Regions from separate parts of the Streptomyces sp. SID14515 genome, predicted to be linked through region 2. Evidence: riboswitches for the same ligand, from Rfam matches in the RefSeq annotation. Region 2 holds a riboswitch; each other region holds the start of a gene.

Region 1 (7,752 bases), on a different contig from region 2:
CGCACGACCTCGACCCGCTCGTCGGTGTCCCGGGAAGCGGCCACCTCGACGGTCAGCCCGAACCGGTCCAGCAACTGCGGCCGCAGCTCGCCCTCTTCCGGGTTCATCGTGCCGACCAGCAGGAACCGCGCCGCATGCCGTACGGAGACGCCCTCGCGCTCCACGTACGAAGCGCCCATGGCCGCCGCGTCCAGCAGCAGGTCCACCAGGTGGTCGTGGAGGAGGTTGACCTCGTCGACGTACAGGATCCCGCGGTGCGCGTCGGCCAACAGCCCCGGCTCGAACGCCTTCACGCCCTCCGAGAGCGCCCGCTCGATGTCCAGCGCCCCCACCAGCCGGTCCTCGGACGCGCCGACGGGCAGCTCCACGGTCCGCGCGGCCCGCGACACACCGGCCGCCTCCGCGTGCGGCCCATCGGGACACGCCGGATCGGGAGAGGCGGGATCACAGGAGAACCGGCACCCGGGCACCACGGCGACCTCGGGCATGAGGGCGGCCAGCGCACGGACGGCGGTGGACTTGGCGGTCCCCTTCTCGCCCCGCACGAGCACCCCGCCGACAGCCGGACTGACCGCGTTCAGCAACAGCCCGAGCCGCAGGTCGTCCTGCCCGACGATCGCGGTGAAGGGATACGGCGTACTCACTTGGCCTCCTGGTCGACATGAACAACAGCTGCTTCGCCAAGCCCTCGGGGCTTCGCCTCCGCGGACCGGGCGAAATCAAGCCCCTCCGGCGATTGAGGAGCGGGGCCCGGGGCAGCGCCCCGGCTCTCCGGAGCCCCCGCACCGAACGACGGCGCCCCCGGCGGCACAAAGGGCAACCCCGGCGGCGCCCCGCCCTCGATCAACCGCCACAACGCATCCGTATCCGCATGCTCCTCCACCAGATCCCCCAGCCGATCCAGCTGCTCCTCCCGCAACACCCCGAAACTCGTGTCCGGCGCGGGCAGGAACCGCCGCCCGGCGGCCCGGGCCACCTCCACCAGGAACCGCCGCCGGAACGCATCGCTCTCCAGCGACCCGTGCCAGTGCGTCCCCCACACCGCCCCCACCCGGCACCCGTCCAGGAACGGTTCCCCGCCCCGTACATCGGCCACCCCGTGGTGGATCTCGTACCCCTCCACCGGCTCGCCCAGCGCCGAACCGACCGGCCGCGCCAGCGTCTTGGCCCGGTCGAAGCGGATCCGCACCGGCAGCAGCCCCAGCCCGTCCACGACCCCCGCCCGCGACTCCACCTCGTCCTCGATCCGCTCACCGAGCACCTGGAACCCGCCGCAGACGCCGAGCACCGGCCGGCCCTCCGCCGCCCGCCGCACCAGCGCGTCCGCGAGGCCCCGCTCGCGCAGCCAGGCCAGCGCCTTCACCGTGCCGCGCGTCCCGGGGACGATCACCAGGTCCGCGTCGACCAGCTCGTCGGCCCGGTCCACGAACCGCACGACGACGCCCGGTTCGGCGGCCAGCGCGTCCACATCCGTGAAGTTGGACATCAACGGCACCGCGCAGACCGCGACCCGCAACACGTCCTCGCCGTGCGGGGGAGCCACGACCGATTCGCGCACCGCGCCCCGCATCGACACCCGCAGGCCGTCCTCCTCGTCGATGCCGAGCCCGTGGGCGTACGGCAGCACTCCGTACGTCCGCCGCCCGGTCAGGTCGTACAGCATGTCCAGGCCCGGCTCCAACAGCGAGACGTCGCCTCGGAACTTGTTCACGAGGTAGCCGGCGACCAGCGCCTGGTCCTCCGCGCTCAGCAGCGCCGTCGTGCCGAAGAACGAGGCGAAGACCCCGCCCCGGTCGATGTCCCCGACCACCAGCACAGGGAATTTCGCGGCCCGCGCGATCCCCATGTTCACGATGTCGGTCCGCCGCAGATTGATCTCGGCCGGCGACCCGGCCCCTTCGCAGATCACCGCGTCGTACGTCGACCGCAACTGCTCCAGACAGTCCGTGACCGTCCCGAGCAACGCCTCCTGACGGCCTCCGTGATAGCCCCGGGCGCTCATCTCGCCGACCGGCTTGCCCATCAGCACGACCTGGCTGGACCGGTCGCTGCCGGGCTTCAGCAGCACCGGGTTCATCAGGGCCGTCGGCTCCACCCGGGCGGCCTGCGCCTGCATGGCCTGGGCCCGCCCGATCTCCGCGCCCTCCCGGGTCACGAAGGAGTTCAGCGACATGTTCTGCGCCTTGAACGGCGCGACCTTCACGCCCCGGCGCACCAGCCACCGGCAGATGCCCGCCGTGACGACGCTCTTGCCCGCGTCCGATGTGGTTCCCGCGACCAGCAGTCCGCCGCTCATGCCCGTCCCCGCTTCCGTCCTGTCGACGACCGTCCCGCGACCACGCGCCCGGCGATCACGCGCCCGGCGACCAGCCGCCCCGCCACGCACACCCCGAGGGCCAGCGCACTCACCCGGCGCGACAGCCGTACCGCGCGTTCGATGTCGGCGCTCCGCACGTCCCGCCCGGACTCGCCGTTCAAGACCGGCCGGTGCTCGACGCGCCCCGCGTACGCCAGCGTCCCGCCCAGCCGTACGCCGAGCGCCCCCGCGAACGCGGCCTCCACCGGACCGGCGTTCGGACTCGGGTGACGGCCCGCGTCGGCCTTCCAGGCGCGTACGGCCTCCGAGGGCCGCCCGCCCGCCGCCACGGCCAGCGCGGCCGTCAGCCGGGCGCCGGGCCACCCCGCGAGATCGTCCAGGCGGGCCGAGGCCCAGCCGTAACGGCGGTGGCGGGGCGACTTGTGGCCGACCATCGCGTCGAGCGTGTTCACGGCCCGGAAGCCGACGAGCCCCGGCACCCCGCCGATCGCTCCCCACACCAGCGCGCCGACGACGGCGTCCGAGGTGTTCTCGGCGACCGACTCGACGACCGCGCGGGCGATGCCCGGACCGTCCAGGGAGTGCGGATCGCGCCCGCACAGATGCGGCAGCCGCTCCCGGGCCACCTCCAGGTCCCCGGCGGCCAGCGCGCCGCCGATGGCGCGGGCCTCCCGGCCCAGCGACGTACCGCCGACGACGGACCAGGCGGTGGCGGCGGTCAGCGCGACGGCGAGCGCGGGCCGGTCCCGTACGGCGCGTGCGGCCAGCGCGGCGGCCCCCACGGCGCCACCGGCGCACACGAGGGTGTGCAGAGCGCCCCGGCCCCGGTCGTCACGCCACAGCAGGGACTCCACCCGCGCGGCGGCGCGGCCGAATCCGGCGACGGGGTGGCCGCGTCGGGGGTCGCCGAGCAGGGCGTCGGCGATCAGTCCGGCCGTGGCGCCGTACGCGAAGACGCGGTCGGCACGCACGGCTCAGGCCGCCGCGGTCAGAGGCGTTCCGGCATACGTTCCGGCACCGGGGCCGTAACTGGGGGGCACGGGATGCGGCGCACGGCGGCCGGGCATGGCGTAGGTCCTCACTCAGGGTCCGCGCCCTGGTTCGACGTGACCGGCGACGAGAGTCTCCTGGCTTCCGGATCCGCAGTTCCCCCGGCCTTCCAGCCCGCGTGCGGCGGGCCGTGACATCCGGTGTGGGGGAGTGCTCCCCGGTGACAGTGGCGGGACCGCGCCGGATTCGCACCGGCTTCCTCTGCTGTCGCCGTAAATGGCTCCGGCAGTCCACCACGCCCCGCGAACACCCGTCAACTTGCTGTTGACCTGCGGGGCTCCACTGTGTGCGGACGCACACGCGGACGCGCTTCGGGCCGGACACACGAGGGTGTGTCCGGCCCGAAGCGGTGCTGCGGAGTGCGGTGGAGCGGGGTCAGGCGACGATCAGATAGATCCCGTACGAGACCGCCGCCACGCACAGCGCGAAGCAGGCGTAGGCGCCGGTGCGCGCCAGCGCGACTGATCCGCCGGAGGCGCTGCTGCCGGCCGTGGCGGACTGCTTGGAGAGGGCGACGATGCCCAGGGTGAAGAGGCCCACCAGCGCGACGGTGACCACGAGACTGACACCGAAGACGGAGGCGAGAGCTGCCCAGTCGATTTTCATGCGGATCTGTCCTTACACCGTGGCCGGCGGCCGGGCCGGGTCGTCGGGCGCCGTGGCCGGAGCCGGGATGGTGGTCATGAGGTCGGAGGCCGGGCCGCCGACGGGCGGCGGCTGGACCGCGGCGATGGCGGTGGTGACGACGCCCTGGGGCTCGTCCTCGCCGACGGCCGTGTCGTTGACGTTGGTGTGGTCGACCGGCTGGCGGCGCGAGGCCAGCCAGATGGCGAAGGAGCCGCCGACGAGCAGGATCGCGGTGACGGTGATGCCCCAGGTGCCCTGCTTGGTCAGGAACTCGGCGCCCGCGCCGACCAGGCCCGCGGCCGGCAGCGTCAGACCCCAGGCGACGAACATCCGGGTGGCGGTGGACCAGCGGACCACGCCCCCCTTGCGGCCGAGGCCCGCGCCCATCACGGCACCCGAGCAGGACTGGGTGGTGGAGAGCGAGAAGCCGAGGTGCGAGGAGGCCAGGATGACGGTCGCCGCACTGGTCTGGGCGGCGAAGCCCTGCGGCGGCTTGAGGTCGGTCAGGCCGCTGCCCATGGTGCGGATGATGCGCCAGCCGCCGAGGTAGGTGCCGAGCGCGATGGCGACACCGGCGGAGACGATGACCCACATCGGCGGGTTGGAGCCGGGGGCGAGGACGCCGCCGGTGACCAGGGCGAGGGTGATGATGCCCATCGTCTTCTGGGCGTCGTTGGTGCCGTGGGCGAGCGAGACGAGACCGGCGGAGGCGATCTGTCCGGCCCGGTAGCCCTTGGCCGTCGACTTCAGCTGGTTCGGGTCGGTGACGTTGCGGTTGATCCGGTACGTCAGCCGCGTGGCCAGCATCGCGGCGAGGCCGGCCACCAGCGGGGCGGCGATCGCCGGGAGCAGCACCTTGGTGACCACGGTGCCGCCGTTGATCGAGGACCAGCCGGCCGACATGACCGCGGCGCCGATCAGACCGCCGAACAGGGCGTGGGAGGAGCTGGAGGGCAGGCCGACCAGCCAGGTCAGGAGATTCCACAGGATGGCGCCGACGAGCGCCGCGAAGATGACCTCGGTTCTGAGGCCGTCCTCGTTGACAATCCCGCCGGAGATCGTCTTGGCGACCTCCACCGATAGGAACGCGCCGATCAGGTTGAGAACGGCGGACATCGCCACCGCTGTCTTGGGCTTCAGGGCGCCGGTCGAGATGGTGGTGGCCATCGCGTTGGCGGTGTCGTGGAAACCGTTCGTGAAATCGAACACGAGAGCTGTTACGACAACAATCGCAAGCAGCAGCGTGATGTGTTCCATTTACCCAGGCAATCGTTCGACGTCAGTGGCTCGTGGACCGTAGGCAACCTGAGTGAACGGAAGATGAACTGGACAGGGCGTTGCGGTGACCCCAAGCGGAGTGGGTCGCTTCCGCTTGTGTGCGGGAGAGGTTGGGGGATGGCTGTGGGGTGCGGCGTGGACTGCCCTTTGCCGCCCGTTGGCGAACATTTTGAGCGGCTGTTCGGCACCCGGAAGAGATCCCCGTCACTCCCCGTGTGACGTTCCGGTTGCGCGCCTTCGCGCCTACGCTCGCCCCATGAGCGAGCAGCACCCGGAATCCGTGGGAGAGACCTGGCGGGACGTCGTCGCGACGGCCCGTCGCAGCGCGGCGGACGGCCTGGTCGTCGGCACCTCGGGCAATGTGTCCGCCCGGGTCGGCGATCTGGTCCTGGTGACGCCCAGCGGGGTGCCCTACGACCGGCTCGGACCCCACGACGCGGTCGGCGTCGACCTGGACGGCCGGCAGGTCCTCGGGGAGCTCGGGCCGACCAGTGAACTCCCTCTCCATCTGGCGGTCTACCGCTCCACCGACGCCGTCGCCGTGGTCCACACCCACGCCGTGCACGCCACCGCCGTCTCCACCCTCGTCACCGAGGTGCCGCTGATCCACTACGCGGCCGCCATCCTCGGCGGCCCGGTCCGCACCGCCGCCTACGCCCGCTACGGCACCCCGGAACTGGCCGACGCCATGCTCGAAGCCCTCCAGGGCCGCACCGGCTGCCTGCTCGCCAACCACGGCACCGTCACCTACGGCGACACCCTCGACCAGGCCTACGAGCGCACCGCCCAGCTGGAGTGGCTGTGCCGTCTCTGGCTCACCGCGAGCTCCGTGCCCGGCCGCACCCCGGCCCTGCTCGACGCGGCCCAGCTGGCCGAGGTGACCGAGGCGCTCAAGGGATACGGCCAGCCCGGCTGACCCCCGCCGGGCGCCCCGCGCCCGACGCCCGCGCCCCGCGCCCCGCACCGTCGGAGCCCGGCCCCGCGCCCCGACATTGCGCCCCCTTCCCGGCTTCGCGCCCGCCCGGACGGCCCCCGTCCGCTGGCAGCCCGTCACCCGCCCCACGACACTGAAGCGGTGCGCCCGGTAACCGCGACGGCAACGGCCGTCACCACGATCCTCGGCGTCGGTGCGGCAGCGGTCGCGGCCGGCCGGTACGCCAGTGACGTCGCGCTCAAGGCGACGCCCGGACGTCCCCTCCCCGCCGACCGCAGACTCACCGTGCACGCCACGGCGGCCGGGCAGGTCACCCTGACCCGCTCCTTCTCGGCGCTCCGGCCCGGCACCTGGGGCCTCGCCGGACCCGGCGTCCACGCGGTCGTCGGACCCGTCGTCGACGGGGCCTCCCAGGCCGCCGACACGGTCGTGCGGAGACTGGAGAGCGTCGGCCAGGGGCTCCTCGAACCCGGCGCGAAGGTACGGCTCACCCCCGCGCTGTACGGCGGCGACCCGGGCAGCGACCTCGGTCTGGACCACCAGCAGGTCGAGATCCCCGGCGAGCTGGGGATCCTGCCCGCCTGGTACGTCCCCGGCGCGCGCGACACCTGGGTCATCACCGTGCACGGCCTCGGCGCCACCCGGGCCCACCCCATGAACCTCATGGGCTTCCTGCACGCACAGCGCTTCCCGGTCCTCGACCTCGCCTACCGGGGCGACCCCGGAGCCCCGCGCCCCGCCGACGGCCTCGGCCACTTCGGCGCCTCCGAATGGCGCGACCTCGACGCCGCCATCCGCCACGCCCTGCGCCTCGGGGCGCGGAACGTCATCGTCCACGGCTGGTCCACCGGCGCCACCATGGCCCTGTACGCCGCGGTCGAGTCACCGCTCCGCGACCGGATCAGCGGCCTCGTCCTCGACTCGCCGGTGCTGGACTGGCCGGTCACCCTGCGAGCCCTGGCCGCCGCCCACGGCGTCCCGGCCGCCCTGCTGCCGCTCGCCGTCCGCGCCGCCCAGGGCAGGACCGGGATGAGCGCCGCCCCGGTGCTGGAGACCTCGGCCGCGGCCTCGCTGCGCACCCCGACCCTGATCCTGCACGGCCCGGACGACACGATCGCCCCCTGGGGGCCCTCCCGCGAGCTCGCCGCCCGCCGCCCGGACCTGGTCAGCCTCCACGTCGTGGCGCAGGCTCCGCATGCGTCGATGTGGAACGCCGACCCGGCCCGCTACGAAGAGACCCTGCGACGCTTCCTCACGCCCCTGATGTGAGCCGATGGGGTGAACTCTCCCCCTTGCCATCGCGCCGGAGGAACCTTTCACGTACCGGTGAAACGCCTTCCGTTTGGGCTTTCGGGCCGTCAGGGGCAAGACTGCTCCCGTGACGTCCCGTACTCCGCGCGACTCCAGGCTGCGACTTGTCCGCCCGCGACCCCTTGCCACCGCCCGCAAGGCCGTGACCACCCGGCGTACCAGGCCGGCTCCCCGGCCCCCCGAGGGCACCCCGCCCCGCACGGAACTGGCACGCCAGGCCAGGGCGGTGCTCGCC
Region 2 (7,752 bases):
AAAGAGGATCTCGACCGTGCCCATGGGCGCGGACCCGAGAAGATCCATGACACCGCCTACGCGTTACCGGAGGACGACCAGGGCCGCCCCGGCCGCACCCTCCTTCTGTGGAACGGCGACCTCGTGCTCACGGTGTCCGCGTACGCACCGCACGGCAGCACGGAACACGACGTACAGAAGGACCTCGAACGCATCGTCGGCAACGCGGCGCGGCGCGGCGAGGACGGCCTGCGCGATCACGACGCCTCCTCCCCCGCACCCGGATGACCTCCGTGGTCCGATGACCTCCGCGGTCGGACTCGGCGCCGCGGGTCAGACGTCCGGCCGGGCGTTCGCCACCCGGTCGAGCCACTCCTTCATCAGCGCCGCCTCGGCGGTGCTCAGGCCCGCCCCGTGCTCCTTCCGGAGCAGAGCGCTCAACCGGGCCGCCGCCGTGGGCACTTCGGCGGCCGGCGGCACGTCGGGCGACGCGCTCGGTGACATCTCCGGCGACACGTCCGGTGTGAGCACCGTCGCGTGCAGCGCGTCGCGCACCCGTCGGGACACCTCGATGTCGTCGAACGTCGCCGGACGGGACACCAGCATCAGCGCCACCCCCACATTGGCCGACATGATCATCTGGGCGGCGAGCTCGGGCGCGACGCGTATCCGGCCCCGGGCGGCGGCCCGTTCGAGGTCCCCGGTCAGGATCCGGTGGGACTCCAGCGCCGCGGCGGGCGGCGTGCGCATCGCCGGCGAGTTCATCAGCCGGTAGAGGTTGCGGTTGTCGAGGGCGAAGGCGACGTGACTGTCCCACCCCCGGCGCAGGTCCTCCACGGGGTCCGTCGTCTCGCCGCGCTCCCTCTTCGTCGCCAGGTACTTCTCGAAGCCGTGGTCGACGACGGCCGACAGCAGGCCTTCCTTGTCGCCGAAGTGGCGGTAGAGGGCCGGGGCGCCGACCTTCGCCGCCTCGCACACGGCGCGCGTGGAAATATCGCCGTCGGGCGACTCCCTGACCAGGGTGGCGGCCACTTCCAGGATGCGTGTGCGGGTGCTCGTACTCACCGGACGGACGCTATCAAGCGGCACGGCGGCGATCAGACGATGCCGCCGTTGGCCCGCAGCACCTGGCCGTTGACCCAGCGGGCCGGGCCGGCGAGGAAGGAGACCACCTCGGCTATGTCCTGCGGGGCGCCCAGCCGCTCCAGCGGCGGCTGGGCGGCCATCCGCGCGATGGTCTCCTCGTCCTTGCCGTCCAGGAACAGGGCGGTGGCGGTCGGCCCGGGCGCGACGGCGTTGACGGTGATGTCGCGGCCGCGCAGCTCGCGGGCGAGGATCAGGGTCATGGCCTCGACGGCGCCCTTGGTCGCGGCATAGGCGGTGTAGCCGGGCAGGGCAAGCGACAGCACCGAACTGGAGAAGTTGATGATGGCCCCGCCCTCGCGCAACCGCCGAGCGGCCTGCTGGTCGACGACGAACGTGCCCCGGATGTTGGTGCGGTGCATCCGGTCGAGCGTGTCGAGTTCGAGCTCGGCCAGCGGCGCGAGCGCCATGACCCCCGCCGCGTGCACCACGACGTCGACGCCGCCGAACGTCTCCTCGGCGGCATCGAAGAGCGCCGCGACGGCGACCTCGTCGGCCACGTCCGCCTGCTGTGCGAAGGCTTCACCGCCCGCGGCGGTGATGGCGGCGACGGCGGCCTCCGCCTCGGTCCGGTTGCCCGCGTAGTTGACGACGACCGCGAAGCCGTCGGCGGCGAGCCGTTCGGCACTCTCACGGCCGATACCCCGCGAGCCCCCGGTGACCACGGCCACCCGGCGAGGCGCGTCACCGGCGCGCGCGGCCTGCGCGGAGGACGCAGATGCGGATGCGGATGTGGGTACGGATGCGGACTGTTCGGTCATGGCAGTGCTCCTGGCGACTGGGGTCGCGGCGGTCCCGTGAAACCCGATGAGATCAACGCTAACACCGTCGCCGTAGCGGCGCTACCTCGCGAACGTAGCAATGATAATAAACATCGCTACCCCTCTTCCGCCCTGCCCGCACACGACAGAACCCGCCGGTAAGGCCCCCGGCGGGTTCTGTCGTGTGCGGGCGATCCGCTCAGTTCACCGCACTCGCGGTGCGGGGCGTCGCGGCACCGGCCGCGGGCGTCAGAAGGCGTTCGGTGAGATAGCCGAAGACCACGCCGAAGACGCTCCACAGCGTCGCCTGGACCGCGAGCGTCGAGAGCCTGAACTCCCACAGCAGGGCGGCCGGGAAGTCCTTGCCCACCTCGTCGAAGGAGGGCAGGAAGGCGTAGGAGAGGCCGATCAGCAGAACGAAGCCGGCGACGGCCACGATGGTGGCGTTCCAGTTGCCCAGTAGTGGAGCGAGCCGTTTGCCGATGATGACGGCGGCGACGGCCAGCAGCACGCTGAGGGCGACCATCAGGAAGAACAAGGTGGTGCGCTTGCCGATGGTGTCCGGGTTGCCGACGGCGGGCGGGTTCGCCGGGTACTTCAGGAACGGCACGACGTAGACAGTGAGCAGGGCGGCGCCCGCGATGAGCGCAGCCGTGGCCCGGGGGCCGAAGTCGCCGATGCGGCCCAGCGCGTAACAGAACACGAGGGCGGCGATCCCGCCCACGGCGACGCCGAAGACCAGGACGCCGGTGGCGAGTCCGCCGGTCGCCTGCATGGTGCGGCTGACCAGCTCCTCGCCGCCGCCGTGGTCGTGGCTGTGGGCCTCTTCGAGGGCGATGGCCGCGTCCACCTGGGACTCACCGAGGAAGTAGGCGACGGCGAGCGCGAGCGCACCCGCGATCAGGCCCGCGAGCATGCCGCGCACGAGCAGAGCTCTGACAGATATGGAGTTCACGATGGTTTCCTGATTTCTCTTGCTTCCCGTGTCCGCTGATTCCCTGGTGCTTCAGGCACCGCAGGCGCCTCAGTGGCAGGGGAAGCCGAGCAGGTGGCGGCCGTCGTGGACCCACTCGTGGACGCCTTCGCCCGAGATGAGCGCGGTGGCGCCCTGTTCGGCGCCGACGAAGTACAGCAGGACGAGCATGAGAATGCCGAAGAAGACCGCCCACGGGGCGAGGGCCTTCGCCGAGATCGGAGTGATCGCGGATGTCCCGGTTGCGGGAACGGCGGACTGTGCCATCGCAGTACCTCCTGTGGGAACACGCGTCCCTGTCGTGGTGCCTCGGACGAAGGTGCCGGGTCTGACTTCCCCGCACGGATGCGGGTTCACAGTGGCGCGACCGTGCCGGATTCTCACCGGACTTCCGTCACACCCTCGTCATGGTCGACGTGACCATACCGCCTGTACGCAGGTGCCGCCATGGTCCAATCTGCGGAGCCGCGGAGCGCGGATCCCTTGGGGCTACAGGACGTTGGGGCCCACGGTGAAGGAGTGAGGGCAGGAACATGACAGTACGGGTGATGTTGATCTCACCGGCGATGAACGCGGCGCTGCGGGAGGCCCGCTTCGACGGTGACGCTCCGCTGGACCGGTCCGGCCGGGAGCGCGCGCGGGCCGCGGCCGGCGCGGTGCCGGAAGCCGGGCTCGCGCTGAGCGGCCCCTCCGAGCGGTGCCGCGAGACCGCCGCGGCGCTCGGCCTGGCGGCGCGGGCCGAACCGGCCCTGGCCGGCTGGGACCTGGCGCGCTGGGCCGGCCGCCGTCTCGACGAGGTGGCCGCCGCCGAACCCGCGCAGGTGACCGCATGGCTCGGCGACCCCTCGGCGGCTCCGCACGGCGGCGAGTCGCTGCACGACCTGGTCGGGAGGATCGGGCGGTGGCTGGACTCCCTCGGCGGACCGGACGCACCCGGCACGAGCGTCCTGGCGGTGGCCGAGGCCGCCGTCGTCCGGGCAGCGGTCGTCCACGGTCTGCGGCTGCCGGCGGAGGCATTCTGGCGGCTGGACGTCGCCCCGCTGACGCTGACCGAACTCAGCGGGCGGTCGGGCCGGTGGAATGTGGCACTGGGCCGCCCCCTGACCGCTCCCCCGGCCGGCTGACCGTCACGGCACGTCGCGCTGTCCCGGCCGGTCGGCCGAACGTCACGCCGCCTCGCCGTCCCGCCAGTCGGGCCGGACCAGCACAGCCGTGGCGACGATCCCGTCCTCGATCCGCCAGAACCCGTGCAGGGTCGTCGGCAGCGCCGGGTCGGTGAGCAGCAGACGGGCGGCGAAGGAGCCCTCGGCGGCCACCCCGTCCCGAGGACCGTCACTGTCACCCGGCCCGGAGAGGCCGGACGGGCCGGAGAGACCGGACGGGCTGCCCAGGCCGCTCAGGCCGTCCGGGCTGCTCGGACTGCCCGGACCGCCGTCGGCCCGATGGAACGTCAGGTCGGCCTCGGTGAAGTCGAGTTCGAGGCCCGTGATCGGATACCAGGTCTTGAAGACGCTCTCCTTCGCGCTGAACAGGACCCGGTCCCAGTGGATTTCGCCCGAGTCCATTTCGCCCGTGCCCTCCGCCGCGGGCGGACCGATCCGCTCGCGCTCGGCGGGCAGCGTCACCAACTCCCGTACGCCGCTGGGGAGCGGGGCGTGCGGTTCCGCGTCGATGCCCAGCGACAGCACGTCCTTCGCACGGGCCAGCGCGGCCGCCCGGTACCCGGCGCAGTGGGTGAGGCTGCCGACGATTCCCTCGGGCCACAGCGGTCTTCCGCGGTGGCCGTGGAGCACGGCCACCGGCGGCAGGCCGAGTCCGGCCATGGCGCGCCGGGCACAGGCACGGGCCGTCGCGAAGTCGTTCCGGCGTTTGGCCACGCTCTTGGCGATCAGCGCCTCCTCCTCCGGGAAGAGGGTTCCGTCCGGGACGCTGTCCGCGCGGGTCGCGGCACAGGAGACGTCGGCGGGCAGCAGCAGCTCGATCACGATGTGCCTCCGGGGGTGCGCGGCCGCGCGGACGGTTCGGCGTCGGTACGGGCCGGCGGGGCGGGGTCGCCCTCGTACGGGAGGATCTGCCGCAGCAGGCCGCGCGGGTGCCCCCGCTCGCGCCACTCCCTGGGGTAGCCGATGGAGACCTCCTCGAAGCGCACCCCGTCGTACCAGGTCGTACGGGGGATGTGGAGGTGGCCGTAGACGACGGCGGTGACGTTGAAGCGGCGGTGCCAGTCGGCGGTCAGTTCGGTGCCGCACCACTGCGCGAACTCCGGGTACCACATCACCGACGTGGGCTCCCGCACCAACGGCCAGTGCCCGGCGAGGACGAGGGGTATCTCGGGGTCGTGCTCCGCGAGCCGGCGTTCGGTCGCGGCGACCCGGGCGCGGCACCAGTCGTCCCGGGTCGGATAGGGGTCCGGGTGGAGGAGGTACTCGTCGTTGCAGACGATGCCGGACTCGTGCGCGACGGCGAGCGACTCCTCCTTCGTGTGCGTTCCCGGGGCGCGGAAGGTGTAGTCGTACAGAAGGAAGAGCGGTGCGATCGCCACCGGTCCGTCCGGGCCCGGCCAGAGCGGGAAGGGGTCTTCCGGAGTCGTCACGCCGAGATCCCGGCACAGCTCGACGAGGTGGTCGTAGCGGGCCTGGCCGCGCAGTTGGACCGGGTCCTTGTTCAGGGTCCACAGCTCGTGGTTGCCGGGGGTCCAGATCACCTGGGCGAAGCGTTCCGCGAGGAGTGCGAGCGCCCACCGGATGTCCTCGGGCTGCTCCGCCACGTCGCCCGCGACGATCAGCCAGTCCGCGTCGGACGTCGGGTGCAGGGACTCCACGAGGGGCCGGTTGTCGGTCACCGCCGCGTGCAGGTCGCTCACGGCCAGCAGACGGCCCGCGCCCTGCTGTCGGTTCCCGTCGCCGGGGGCGGGAACGGCGGCGGGAGCACCGTGCGGTGCGGAGTCGCTGGGAGGAGTCATGGGCAGCTGATTCCTGATCTGTCGCGGTCGTCCGGCTCCGTCCGCACGGTGGGAGCCCCTGGGTACGTAGCCTCTCACGCTCCCCTCGCGGTTCCCCCGGGGTTTCGTAGGGTGGGCACGTCGGCCCGGGGCGGGGTCGCGGCCTAGGGGGTGTCTTGTCGATCAGGCCGGATCAGGGAGCGGGGTCTGGTGCCGTGCATCGCAAGGCGGAGGAGGGAGTCATGGCGGAGCCATGCCGACCGACGACAACGCGGCGAGGCGCGGTGCCAGGGCACGCGAGCCCGGCATGATCGCCAAGACACCCCCTAGGGCGTGGCGTCAGTCGGCTTCCGTCCGGCGGGAGTTCAGTTCGTTCACCGCGCCGAGCGCGTCGCCGACCGTCGTGTAGTCGACGGCGATGAAGTTGACCGGGCTGCCGCGCTGTTCCTCGCAGGCCCGGGTCCGCTCCAGGACCCAGTCCCGGGCGTTGACGCGACCGGCGTCCAGGCGGCTGCCGCCCGCGTTCGTGATGAAGTGGTTGAGGAGGAAGAGCTGCTTTCCGGTGCCGCCCCGGTGCGGCGCACAGGTCATCTCGGAGGGGTTCCGGAAGGCGAACGGGGTCTCCATCCCGTACCGGTAGAAGTTGCGGTACCAGGGCGCCGGTCCGTCGGCCTTCTCCGCGAACACCACCAGTCGGCGGCCGCTGTCGATCATCTCCGCCAGGGTGGGCCACGGGGCTTCCGGGTCGGCCGAGGGGGTGTGCAGGAGGTCGTCCAGGCCGGCGGCGCGGAACGCCTTCTCGGTGTCCTCGGGGCTGATGTCGTCCTGGACGATGAGCGTCACGATCTCGGTGGGGTGGGCGCGCAGCCAGTCGCCGATGTCCTCCAGTGCCGGGACCAGTTCGATGGCCCCGGCGCGGCAGACTCCGTGGCAGAGCCACAGGCCCTCGCGCGGCGGGTTGACCTTGTCGATGGCGCCGGAGATCAGGCGGCGCTGCTCGGGGGTGAACTCGGGGGAGTCGAGGCGCTCGGCGATGTCCTGCGGGCTCTCCCAGCGGTACGTGTCGAGCTGGAGGGCCCGGACGCCGGTGTTGAGCTGGGTGGTGATGTCGGGGTCCTGGAGGGGGCCGATGAACCGGTCGGCCGTGGTGGACATGGCGTTGTGCGAGGTCAGGTAGGCGGCTTCGTCGTAGCGCAGTTCGCACAGGCGGCTGCTGCCCAGGCACTGGCGGGGTGCGGACGGGCCGAACACGGGCGGCACGACCAGTACGCCGGCGAGTGCGGCGCAGGCCACGCCCGCCGCCGTCGTACGCATCGCCGTCGGGGTCGGCATCCGGCTCGGGCGCACCAGCAGCGCCCAGCCCACGCCGGTGAGCAGCACGCCGCCGACGAGAGCCGTGAGGGCGGCGCTCAGCCCGGTGGCCGCCATCTGGTCCACGGCGTTGCGCTGGAGGTCGTCGACGAGCGCGGTGACGCTCGGGGCCCAGGAGGAGGGGACGGCGAGGAGGCGTCCCCCGGTGATCAGCCGGGCCAGCAGTACGGTCACGGCGGTCAGGACGCCCGCGCAGGCGAGCGCCTGTCCCAGCCGCATCAGCCGGCGGGCCGGGGCGGCGGGGCCGGTGAACCAGAGCGTCACGAGAGCGGCCAGGGCCAGGGTGACGGCGAGGGCCTGGAGCAGGGTCAGCAGCCGGACGTAGTCGCGGGCCTCCTCCAGGGCGGTGAGGTCGTTCCCGGCGGCGGTCAGGGTGTCGGTGAGGTCCCACGTACCGTTCTGGAGGGTGGTTCGCAGGTCGGCCACCGCGCTCCGCGAGCCGTCGGAGAGCGCGGCGGCCGCGGTGGCCGCCAGCGCGGTCGATACGTCCCCCTCCCCCAGGGCCACCTCGATCTCGGGGCGCAGCGCCGTCCGTTCCTGTACGGGTACGGCCGTGAGGAGGGCGTCGGCGGCGCGGTCCGCCT
Region 3 (7,752 bases), on a different contig from region 2:
GATCGACACCGGCGACTTCTACGCCATGGGCCACAACGAACTGCTGCTCGCCGAAGCGCTGCGCGGCCAGGACCGCGACAGCTACGCGCTGAGCGTCAAGTTCGGCGCGTTGCGCGGGCCGGGCCACGAGTTCAGCGGGCAGGACAGCCGCCCCGAGGCGGTGAAGAACTTCCTGGCCTACTCCCTGACCCGGCTGGGCACCGACCACATCGACGTCTACCGCCCGGCCCGGCTGGACCCTGCCGTGCCCATCGAGGAGACGGTGGGCGCGATCAAGGAGATGGTCGACGCCGGATACGTACGGCACATCGGCCTCTCCGAGGTGGACGCCGCGACGATCCGCCGGGCGCACGCCGTGCACCCGATCGCCGACCTTCAGATCGAGTACTCGCTGATCTCCCGCGCCGTCGAGGCGGACGTCCTGCCCACGCTGCGGGAGCTCGGCATCGGTCTCACCGCGTACGGAGTCCTGGGCCGCGGCCTGATCTCCGGCCACTGGTCCACCGCCCGCTCCGCCCCCGGCGACAGCCGCGGCTTCGGACCGCGTTTCTCCAGCGGGAACGTGGAGCACAACCTCGCTCTCGTGGACGCCCTGCGCCGGGTCGCCGAGGCCAAGGGGTGCACCGTCGCCCAGCTGGTCATCGCCTGGGTGGCCGCACAGGGCCAGGACATCGTGCCGCTCGTCGGCGCCCGCACCCGCGAACGGCTGACCGAGGCGCTGCCCGCACTGGACCTGGAGCTCACCGCGGACGACCTCGCCGAGATCGAGAAGGCGGTTCCGCCGGGCTCGGCACGCGGCGACCGCTATCCGTCCGCGTTCATGGCGGGCCTCGGCGTGGGCAACTGAACGAGCCCCCGCAGACCGGGCCGTGGTGTCAGCCCACTGCGTGTCAGGCCCGCGCGTGTCAGCCCCGTGCGACGGCCTGCCGGTTCGAGAGGACGATCCGCCGCCGGGGCAGGTCCACGTCCATGATCCTGACCGGCAGGGCGTCGCCGGCCCGGAGCGCGATCTCCGGGCCGGCTAGGTGTTCGTCCGCCAGCTCGGCGATGTGCACCAGCCCCTCGAACCCGTCCTCCGCATCCTCGACGCGTACGAACACACCGAAGGGCACGACCCTGGTCACCGGGCCGACGAGCGTCCGGCCGATCTGCCCGGTCAGCAGCCGCATCGGATCTTCGTGCAGGGACTTGAGGGACAGCGACACACGCTCGGGCAGGAACTCGACACCGAGAATCTCGGCGACGATCTCCTCGCCGACGGAGACGACATCGGACGGGTGCTCGAAGCGTCGCCACGACAGCTCGGGAATGTTGATCATCGCCTCGAAACCGCCGATGTCCACGAAGGTGACGCCGAAGGAGGCGATATGGGTCACCGTGCCGGTGACGATCTGCCCGGGGCGAAGCGTCCTGAGGAGGGCCCAGTCCCGGTCGCTCGGCGTCGGTTCGGCACCCCAGCGAGCGCGCAGCACCCCGTCGGCGTCGGGCATGACGCCCGTGAACAGCGGGACGCGTTCGTCGGCGGTCAGGGGCAGGAGCGCCACGGCGGCGGCACCGGACAGCCGGGCGGTCAGGGCCGGAAAGCAGTCCTCGTCGGCGAGGACGCTGCGCACGTCCCCGTCCGCGTCCTGCCAGACGCATTCCACCGTGCCCTCGGCCGGGAGGGCGCCGAGCACCGCCTCGACGTCACTGGACAGGTCCGGCCACACGGCGAGCCGGGCCCGGGGCGCGATCCGGGCCCGCACCGCGTCGACGCCGTCCCGGGTGAGGCGGTGCCACCGTGAGGCGCCCTCGACGTACATCTCCTCCAGCACGCCCGCGCGGCACGCCGAGACCATCCGGCGCAGACCGGACCAGAACGCGTCGTCGGCCGGGCGCCGGACCTGCTCGCCGTCGGTCTCCACGGCGTACGGGGAGGAGTCCAGGCGCTCCGCGAAGAGCCCGAGCCGCCGGGTTTGCGCGAGCGCTCGCTCGCAGGGCCGGTCACTGCCGACGTAGAGGTACTGGTCCCAGCCCACGTGGACCGCGAACCTGTCCTCCACCTCCAGCCGGCACCACGCGCCGCTGTCGCGCAGCATGGACCGCACCAACTCCAGCCCGACATCGAGCGACACCTCGGCCCCGTCGTGAAAGCCCGCCGGAAGAACCGCCGTTGAGCCGCCCGGACGGCATTCCGGCGACTCCTCCGGCGCGCCGTCCCGGCCGGACGGGAACAGTCCGGTCAGCCCGAAGCCGTCCACCGGCGGCTCGACGCCGAAGTGGGCGAGGGACGGGACCTGCGGCTCGCGTACCACCGGCCGGTCGACGCCCGAGTCCTCCGCGAAGGCCGCGACGGCCCGGAGGTACGCGGCCTCGACCGCGCCCCGGTCGCTGGCGGTGTCCTCCGGGCCGGTGTAGCGCCCGTGTTCGTCACGGTGGCCGGGGTCGTACTTGGTCACGCGGTAGACATAGGTCGGCATGCCCACATCCTTCAGCACCGGACTTCTGCCGCCGCTCGCCCTCCCCGAAGGAGGGACGGCCCTACCCGCTAAGCTGCGGATTCCCCGCGGGGGAAGTCCGGTCGAAATCCGGCGCTGACCCGCAACGGTAGGCGGAACCACTGGTTCCGCGAGCCCGATCACCCGTGGGGGAGAAGGCTCCTGACCATTCGCCGTGGACTGCGAAAAGGCGCTGCGCGGGGCGGCCGCCGTCCGGGGCCGCTCCTCCTCGCGCAGACGTACGGCCCGAGGCGAAAGCGACCGATCCGTGGCCACGTCGCTCGACCACATACCTTCCAAACCGTCACGCCCGGCGCCCGTCGGCGCGGGATCGGCGCCACCCTGGCGCGTACCCCTGCCGATCCTCCTGACCGGTCTCTGCCTGGCCCTGCCCCTCTCGCTCGTCTGCGGGGCGGGACTCGGCGCCTCGGGGCTCTCCTGGGCGGAAGTGCTGCGCTACCTCTGGGCGGGGCTGACCGGAGGGGCCATCGGCGCCGACGAGGTCCCGGCCTACACCATCGTCTGGGAACTGCGCCTGCCACGAGCGGTTCTGGCCGCTGTCGTGGGAGCCGGTCTTTCGGCCATCGGCGTCGCCGTCCAGGCCATGGTGCGCAACGCGCTCGCCGACCCGTTCGTGCTCGGCATCTCCTCGGGCGCGGCGGTCGGCGCCAACGCCGTGCTCATCTTCGGGGCCCTGGGAGCGCTCGGCATCTGGGCCCTGTCCACGGCGGCGTTCCTCTCCGCACTCCTCGCCATGCTGCTCGTGTACGCGGTCGCCCGCACCGAACGCGGACTGACCCCGCTCCGGCTCGTGCTGACGGGGACCGCGATGTACTACGGGTTCTCGGCCGTCACCACCTTCATGGTGTTCGCGGCCGAGCGCGGGGAAGCGGCCCGCTCCGCGATGATGTGGCTGCTCGGCAGTCTCAGCGGTGCCAACTGGGCTGCCGTGCCGATCGCCGCCGGAGCGGTGCTCGCCGGAATCGCGCACCTCGGCTGGTCGGCCCGGCGCCTGAACGCCCTCGCCATGGGCGACGAGACCGCCGCCGCGCTCGGCGTCGACGCCGGGAGACTGCGCAAGGAGCTCTTCCTCGTCTCCGCGGCCGTCACCGGGGCGGTCGTCGCGGTGAGCGGAGCGATCGGCTTCGTCGGCCTGATGGTCCCGCACGCCGTGCGGATGCTGGTCGGCGCCGACCACCGCCGGCTCCTGGCCGCCGCCCCTCTCGCCGGAGCCGTCCTGCTGATCTGGGTGGACATCCTCTCGCGCGTGGTGCTGGCGCCGGCCGAACTCCCGGTGGGCGTCCTCACCGCGGTCATCGGTGTTCCCTGCTTCCTCCTCCTCATGCGCCGGCGCGCCTACTCCTTCGGAGGCATCTGATGCGGATCGACATCGACGCGCTCACCGTCGAGATCGCCGGTGCACGGCTGGTGGACCAGGTCACCCTCGGCGCGGCCGACGGACAACTCGTCGGCCTGGTCGGCCCCAACGGCAGCGGGAAGTCCACCCTGCTGCGCTGCGTCTACCGGGCCCTGCGCCCCTCGGCCGGCGCCGTCAGGATCGGCGGTGAGGACCTCCACGCCCTGAGCGTCAGGGAAGGCGCCCGCCGACTGGCCGCGCTTCCGCAGGACGCGGTCGCGGAGTTCGACTTCACCGTGGCCGAGATCGTCGCCATGGGGCGTCTGCCGCACCAGGGGCCGGTGGCCCGGACGACCGACGAGGACCGCCGGCACTGCGCCGACGCCCTGGAAGGAGTCGGCGCGGGTCACCTCGCCGAACGCGGCTTCCTCACCCTCTCCGGCGGCGAGCGGCAACGCGTCCTGATCGCCCGCGCCCTGGCCCAGCAGCCCCGGGTCCTGGTCCTCGACGAGCCCACCAACCACCTGGACATCGCGCACCAGCTGGAAGTCCTCGCCCTGGTCCGGGGCAGCGGCCTGACCGTGCTCACCGCCCTGCACGACCTGAACCTCGCCGCCCTGCACTGCGACCTCGTCCATGTCATCGACGGCGGCCGGATCGTCGCCTCCGGGGCCCCGGACGCCGTCCTGACCACCGAACTGCTGGCCGACGTCTTCGGCGTACGGGCACACCGCGTCGCCCACCCAGAGACCGGCGCGCTCCAACTGCTCTTCGACCTTCCCCCTGCCCGCCCCACCTCCTGAGGAGCCTCGACCACCATGCCGAACCCCCTGCGCCCCGCAGCGCTCGCTCTCGCAGCCGCCCTGGCCCTCACCGGCTGCGGAGCGGACGTCACCGACCGGGCCGACAACAAGGACGACCAGGCCGGCGCCGACCGGCACTACCCGGTGACCGTCGAGAACTGCGGCGAGAAGAAGAGCTACGACAAGGCCCCGCAGCGCGTCGTGACCAACGACGTCGGCATCACCGAGATCATGTTCGCCCTCGGACTGGCGGACCACATGGCCGGATACGTGATGCCCGACGACAAGGGCGACATGACGTCCGTCCCCTGGAAGGACGGCTACCGGAAGACCAAGTGGCTCTCCAAGGAACGGATCAACAAGGAACTCGTCCTCGACGCCCGCGCCGACCTGGTCTTCGCCGGCTGGAACTACGGCTTCAACGAGGGGGAGGGGTTCACCCCCGCCGAACTGAAGCGCGTGGGCGTCGACTCGTACCTGCTGAGCGAGTCGTGCCGCAACGGGCAGGGCAAGGCCCGCGGAGTCATGCCGCCGCTCGAAGCGCTCTACACCGACCTGCGGAACCTCGGAAAGATCTTCGACGTCGAGGACCGGGCGGACACCCTCATCACGGCTTTCCGGAAAGAGGTCGCCGACGCCCGGGCGAAGGCGGCGAAGGGCAGCGACCGGCTCCGCGTCTTCCTGTACGACGACGGGAAGGACAAGCCGCTGACCTCGGGCGCGTACGCCGGACCGCACGACATCATCACCAAGGCCGGCGGCGACCACATCATGAAGGACCTCAAGGACAGCTGGACGACGGTGGGATGGGAGACGGTGGTCGACCGCGACCCCGAGGTCATCGTCATCAACAACTACGGTGACACCGGCGCCGACCAGAAGCGGAAGTTCCTGAAGTCCTACAAGCCGCTCGCCAACGTGTCGGCGATCAAGAACGACCGGATTGTCGTCCTCGACTACGTGGACCTGGTCGAAAGCCCGCGCAACCCCGCCGCCATCAGCTCGCTGGCGGAGAATCTGCGGACGTTCGCCCGGTAGGCCCCGGGGCCTACACGGGAACCGGAACGGCCGAGGAGATGGACGCGATCCGAGCCCCGGTGACGCCCCGCCACCTCACCCGGTTCCGGCGGCCTCCGCCCCGTCCTCGACGGGAACGCCCAGCCGGCCGGCCACGGTGGTGAGGGCCGCTCCCAGCGGAAGGGCCACGCGGGTGACGGCATGCCGGTCGCCGCGGGTCGGATCCCGGTTGACGATCAGCACCGGCGTCCCGGCCCGGGCGGCCTCGCGGACGAACCGGAGCCCGGACATCACGGTCAGGGAGGAGCCCAGGACCAGCAGTGCCCTCGCCGCACGGACCAGTTCACGGCAGTGTTCGACCCGCTGCGGGGGCACGGCCTCGCCGAAGAACACCACATCCGGTTTGAGGATGCCGCCGCAGACGGCGCAGGGCGCCACCCGGAAGTCCCCGACCTGCTCGTCCGTGAGATCGGCGTCGCCGTCCGGGTTGATCGCGGCGGCCACCGGCGCGAAGCCCTCGTTCGCCTCCTCCAGCCGGCGGGCGAGTTCGCGCCGTGGGCTGAAGGCGCCGCAGGAAAGGCAGACGACCCGGTCCAGGCGACCGTGGAGGTCCACGACGCCCTCGCTGCCGGCGGCCTGGTGCAGCCCGTCGACGTTCTGGGTGATCACACCCGAGAGCAGACCGTGCCGCCCGAACGCGGCCACGGCCCGGTGCCCGGCGTTGGGCCGGGCCCGGCCGAAGGTGCGCCAGCCCAGATGGCTGCGCGCCCAGTACCGGCGACGGGAACCGGCGTCGGCGGTGAAGTCCTGGTAGGTCATCGGGGTGTGCCGGCTCAGGCTGCCGCCCTCGCCCCGGTAGTCGGGGATGCCCGACTCCGTGGAGATGCCCGCCCCGCTCAGGACCAGGACACCGCCACCGCCCAGAACCTCGGCGACCGGCTCCAGGTCCGTGGTGCCCGGCGGCGGCTCCTCGGTGGAGGTCCAGCTCAGAGTGGGTCGCATACGCATGCACCCAGGGTACGGAAGCGGCCTCCGGTACCGATGGCGTCGCGCGGCCCCATGACGTCGCGTGACCACGGGGCGGTGGCTGCCCACGACGGGGGCAGGGTGTGTTTCCGGCCTATTTTGCTTGGCAGGGGCATGATCAAGCCGCTGGGGCGGCATAGGTTCTGCGGCCCCGGGAGGAGCGGCAACCGGCCATACCTGCACGGCGGTTCGGTTCGCCGCGACCGTCCTCCCACTCCCTCGGCTTCCCAGCGGAGCCGAGCCCCCCATGAGTGAAGGGACAGCAATGCTGACATTCAGATGGCTCAAGGCGGCCGGTGTCGCCGCGGCGATCACCCTGGCCACGGCCACGGCGGCGCACGCCGCTCCCGCGCCGGACCCGGCGGCGGAGAGCACGTCGGCGGTGGTGACGCTCCGGTACGACGACAGCCGGGCCGGCGGCTGGGAGGCGGCGGTCGCGGCAGGCGTCGCCTCGTGGAACGCCAACGTCGCCAACGTCAAGCTCGTCGAGGCGGCGCCCGGCACGCGGGCCGAGATCCAGATCGTGGCCACCAGCGGCTGGCCGCAGGCCACACTCGGCCCGGTCCGACCCGGCGGCCAGGCCCGGGTGGAGCTGGGCAGCCAGGCGGTCACCGAGGGCCACGACAAGACCCGTATCGCCGCCCACGAGCTCGGCCACAGCCTGGGCCTGCCGGACACCAAACCCGGCCCCTGCTCCCAGCTGATGTCGGGCTCCAGCGCCGGCACCGCCTGCACGAACGCCGTCCCGAACGCGGCCGAACGCTCCCGCGTCGAATCCGCCTACGCGGGCGGCCTCGCCTCACTCACCCCTGCCGACGGCCGCATCCTGGTGGACGCCCCGTAACCGGTCGTACGACGACACGCGAGGCTCCGGCCTCCTATCTGACCCCGGCCCTCGGCCGCCCCGGGTCACCCGCCCTTCGTAACGAAGGGGCCGCCGTCGCCGAACGCGAGACGGGCGAAGCGTTCGGCGATGAGCCGGTGGGTGGCGGGGTCCGGGTGCAGATCGTCCGGCAACGGCAGTTCGGCGTTGTCGGCCTCTCCGTAGAGGTCGAGACCGTCGAGGTGGTGC

What was found. Region 2 has a riboswitch for cobalamin ahead of G3I54_RS10060 (CbtB-domain containing protein). Riboswitches for the same ligand answer to the same signal wherever they lie in the genome.
Positions count from the first base shown of each region.
Region 1: another riboswitch for cobalamin. It lies ahead of G3I54_RS19550 (cobalamin biosynthesis protein); the one in region 2 lies ahead of G3I54_RS10060 (CbtB-domain containing protein).
Region 3: another riboswitch for cobalamin. It lies ahead of G3I54_RS12425 (iron ABC transporter permease); the one in region 2 lies ahead of G3I54_RS10060 (CbtB-domain containing protein).

Region 1 is NZ_JAAGMH010000091.1:54,926-62,677, reverse strand. It holds gene G3I54_RS19560 (putative cobaltochelatase) at 1-644, opposite strand, end outside; gene G3I54_RS19555 (cobyric acid synthase) at 641-2,296, opposite strand; gene G3I54_RS19550 (cobalamin biosynthesis protein) at 2,293-3,288, opposite strand; cobalamin riboswitch at 3,438-3,570, opposite strand; gene G3I54_RS19545 (hypothetical protein) at 3,743-3,973, opposite strand; gene G3I54_RS19540 (inorganic phosphate transporter) at 3,986-5,251, opposite strand; gene G3I54_RS19535 (class II aldolase/adducin family protein) at 5,529-6,188, shown strand; gene G3I54_RS19530 (alpha/beta fold hydrolase) at 6,348-7,475, shown strand; gene G3I54_RS19525 (hypothetical protein) at 7,660-7,752, shown strand, end outside.
Region 2 is NZ_JAAGMH010000053.1:54,159-61,910, reverse strand. It holds gene G3I54_RS10080 (hypothetical protein) at 1-267, shown strand, start outside; gene G3I54_RS10075 (TetR/AcrR family transcriptional regulator) at 313-1,044, opposite strand; gene G3I54_RS10070 (SDR family oxidoreductase) at 1,077-1,883, opposite strand; gene G3I54_RS10065 (CbtA family protein) at 2,083-2,838, opposite strand; gene G3I54_RS10060 (CbtB-domain containing protein) at 2,908-3,123, opposite strand; adenosylcobalamin (AdoCbl) riboswitch at 3,169-3,263, opposite strand; gene G3I54_RS10055 (histidine phosphatase family protein) at 3,390-3,980, shown strand; gene G3I54_RS10050 (4'-phosphopantetheinyl transferase superfamily protein) at 4,023-4,841, opposite strand; gene G3I54_RS10045 (metallophosphoesterase) at 4,838-5,818, opposite strand; gene G3I54_RS10040 (hypothetical protein) at 6,137-7,752, opposite strand, start outside.
Region 3 is NZ_JAAGMH010000065.1:243,765-251,516, forward strand. It holds gene G3I54_RS12415 (aldo/keto reductase) at 1-847, shown strand, start outside; gene G3I54_RS12420 (S1 RNA-binding domain-containing protein) at 906-2,459, opposite strand; cobalamin riboswitch at 2,504-2,644, shown strand; gene G3I54_RS12425 (iron ABC transporter permease) at 2,746-3,855, shown strand; gene G3I54_RS12430 (ABC transporter ATP-binding protein) at 3,855-4,637, shown strand; gene G3I54_RS12435 (ABC transporter substrate-binding protein) at 4,653-5,675, shown strand; gene G3I54_RS12440 (NAD-dependent protein deacetylase) at 5,751-6,656, opposite strand; gene G3I54_RS12445 (snapalysin family zinc-dependent metalloprotease) at 6,946-7,524, shown strand; gene G3I54_RS12450 (GDSL-type esterase/lipase family protein) at 7,590-7,752, opposite strand, start outside.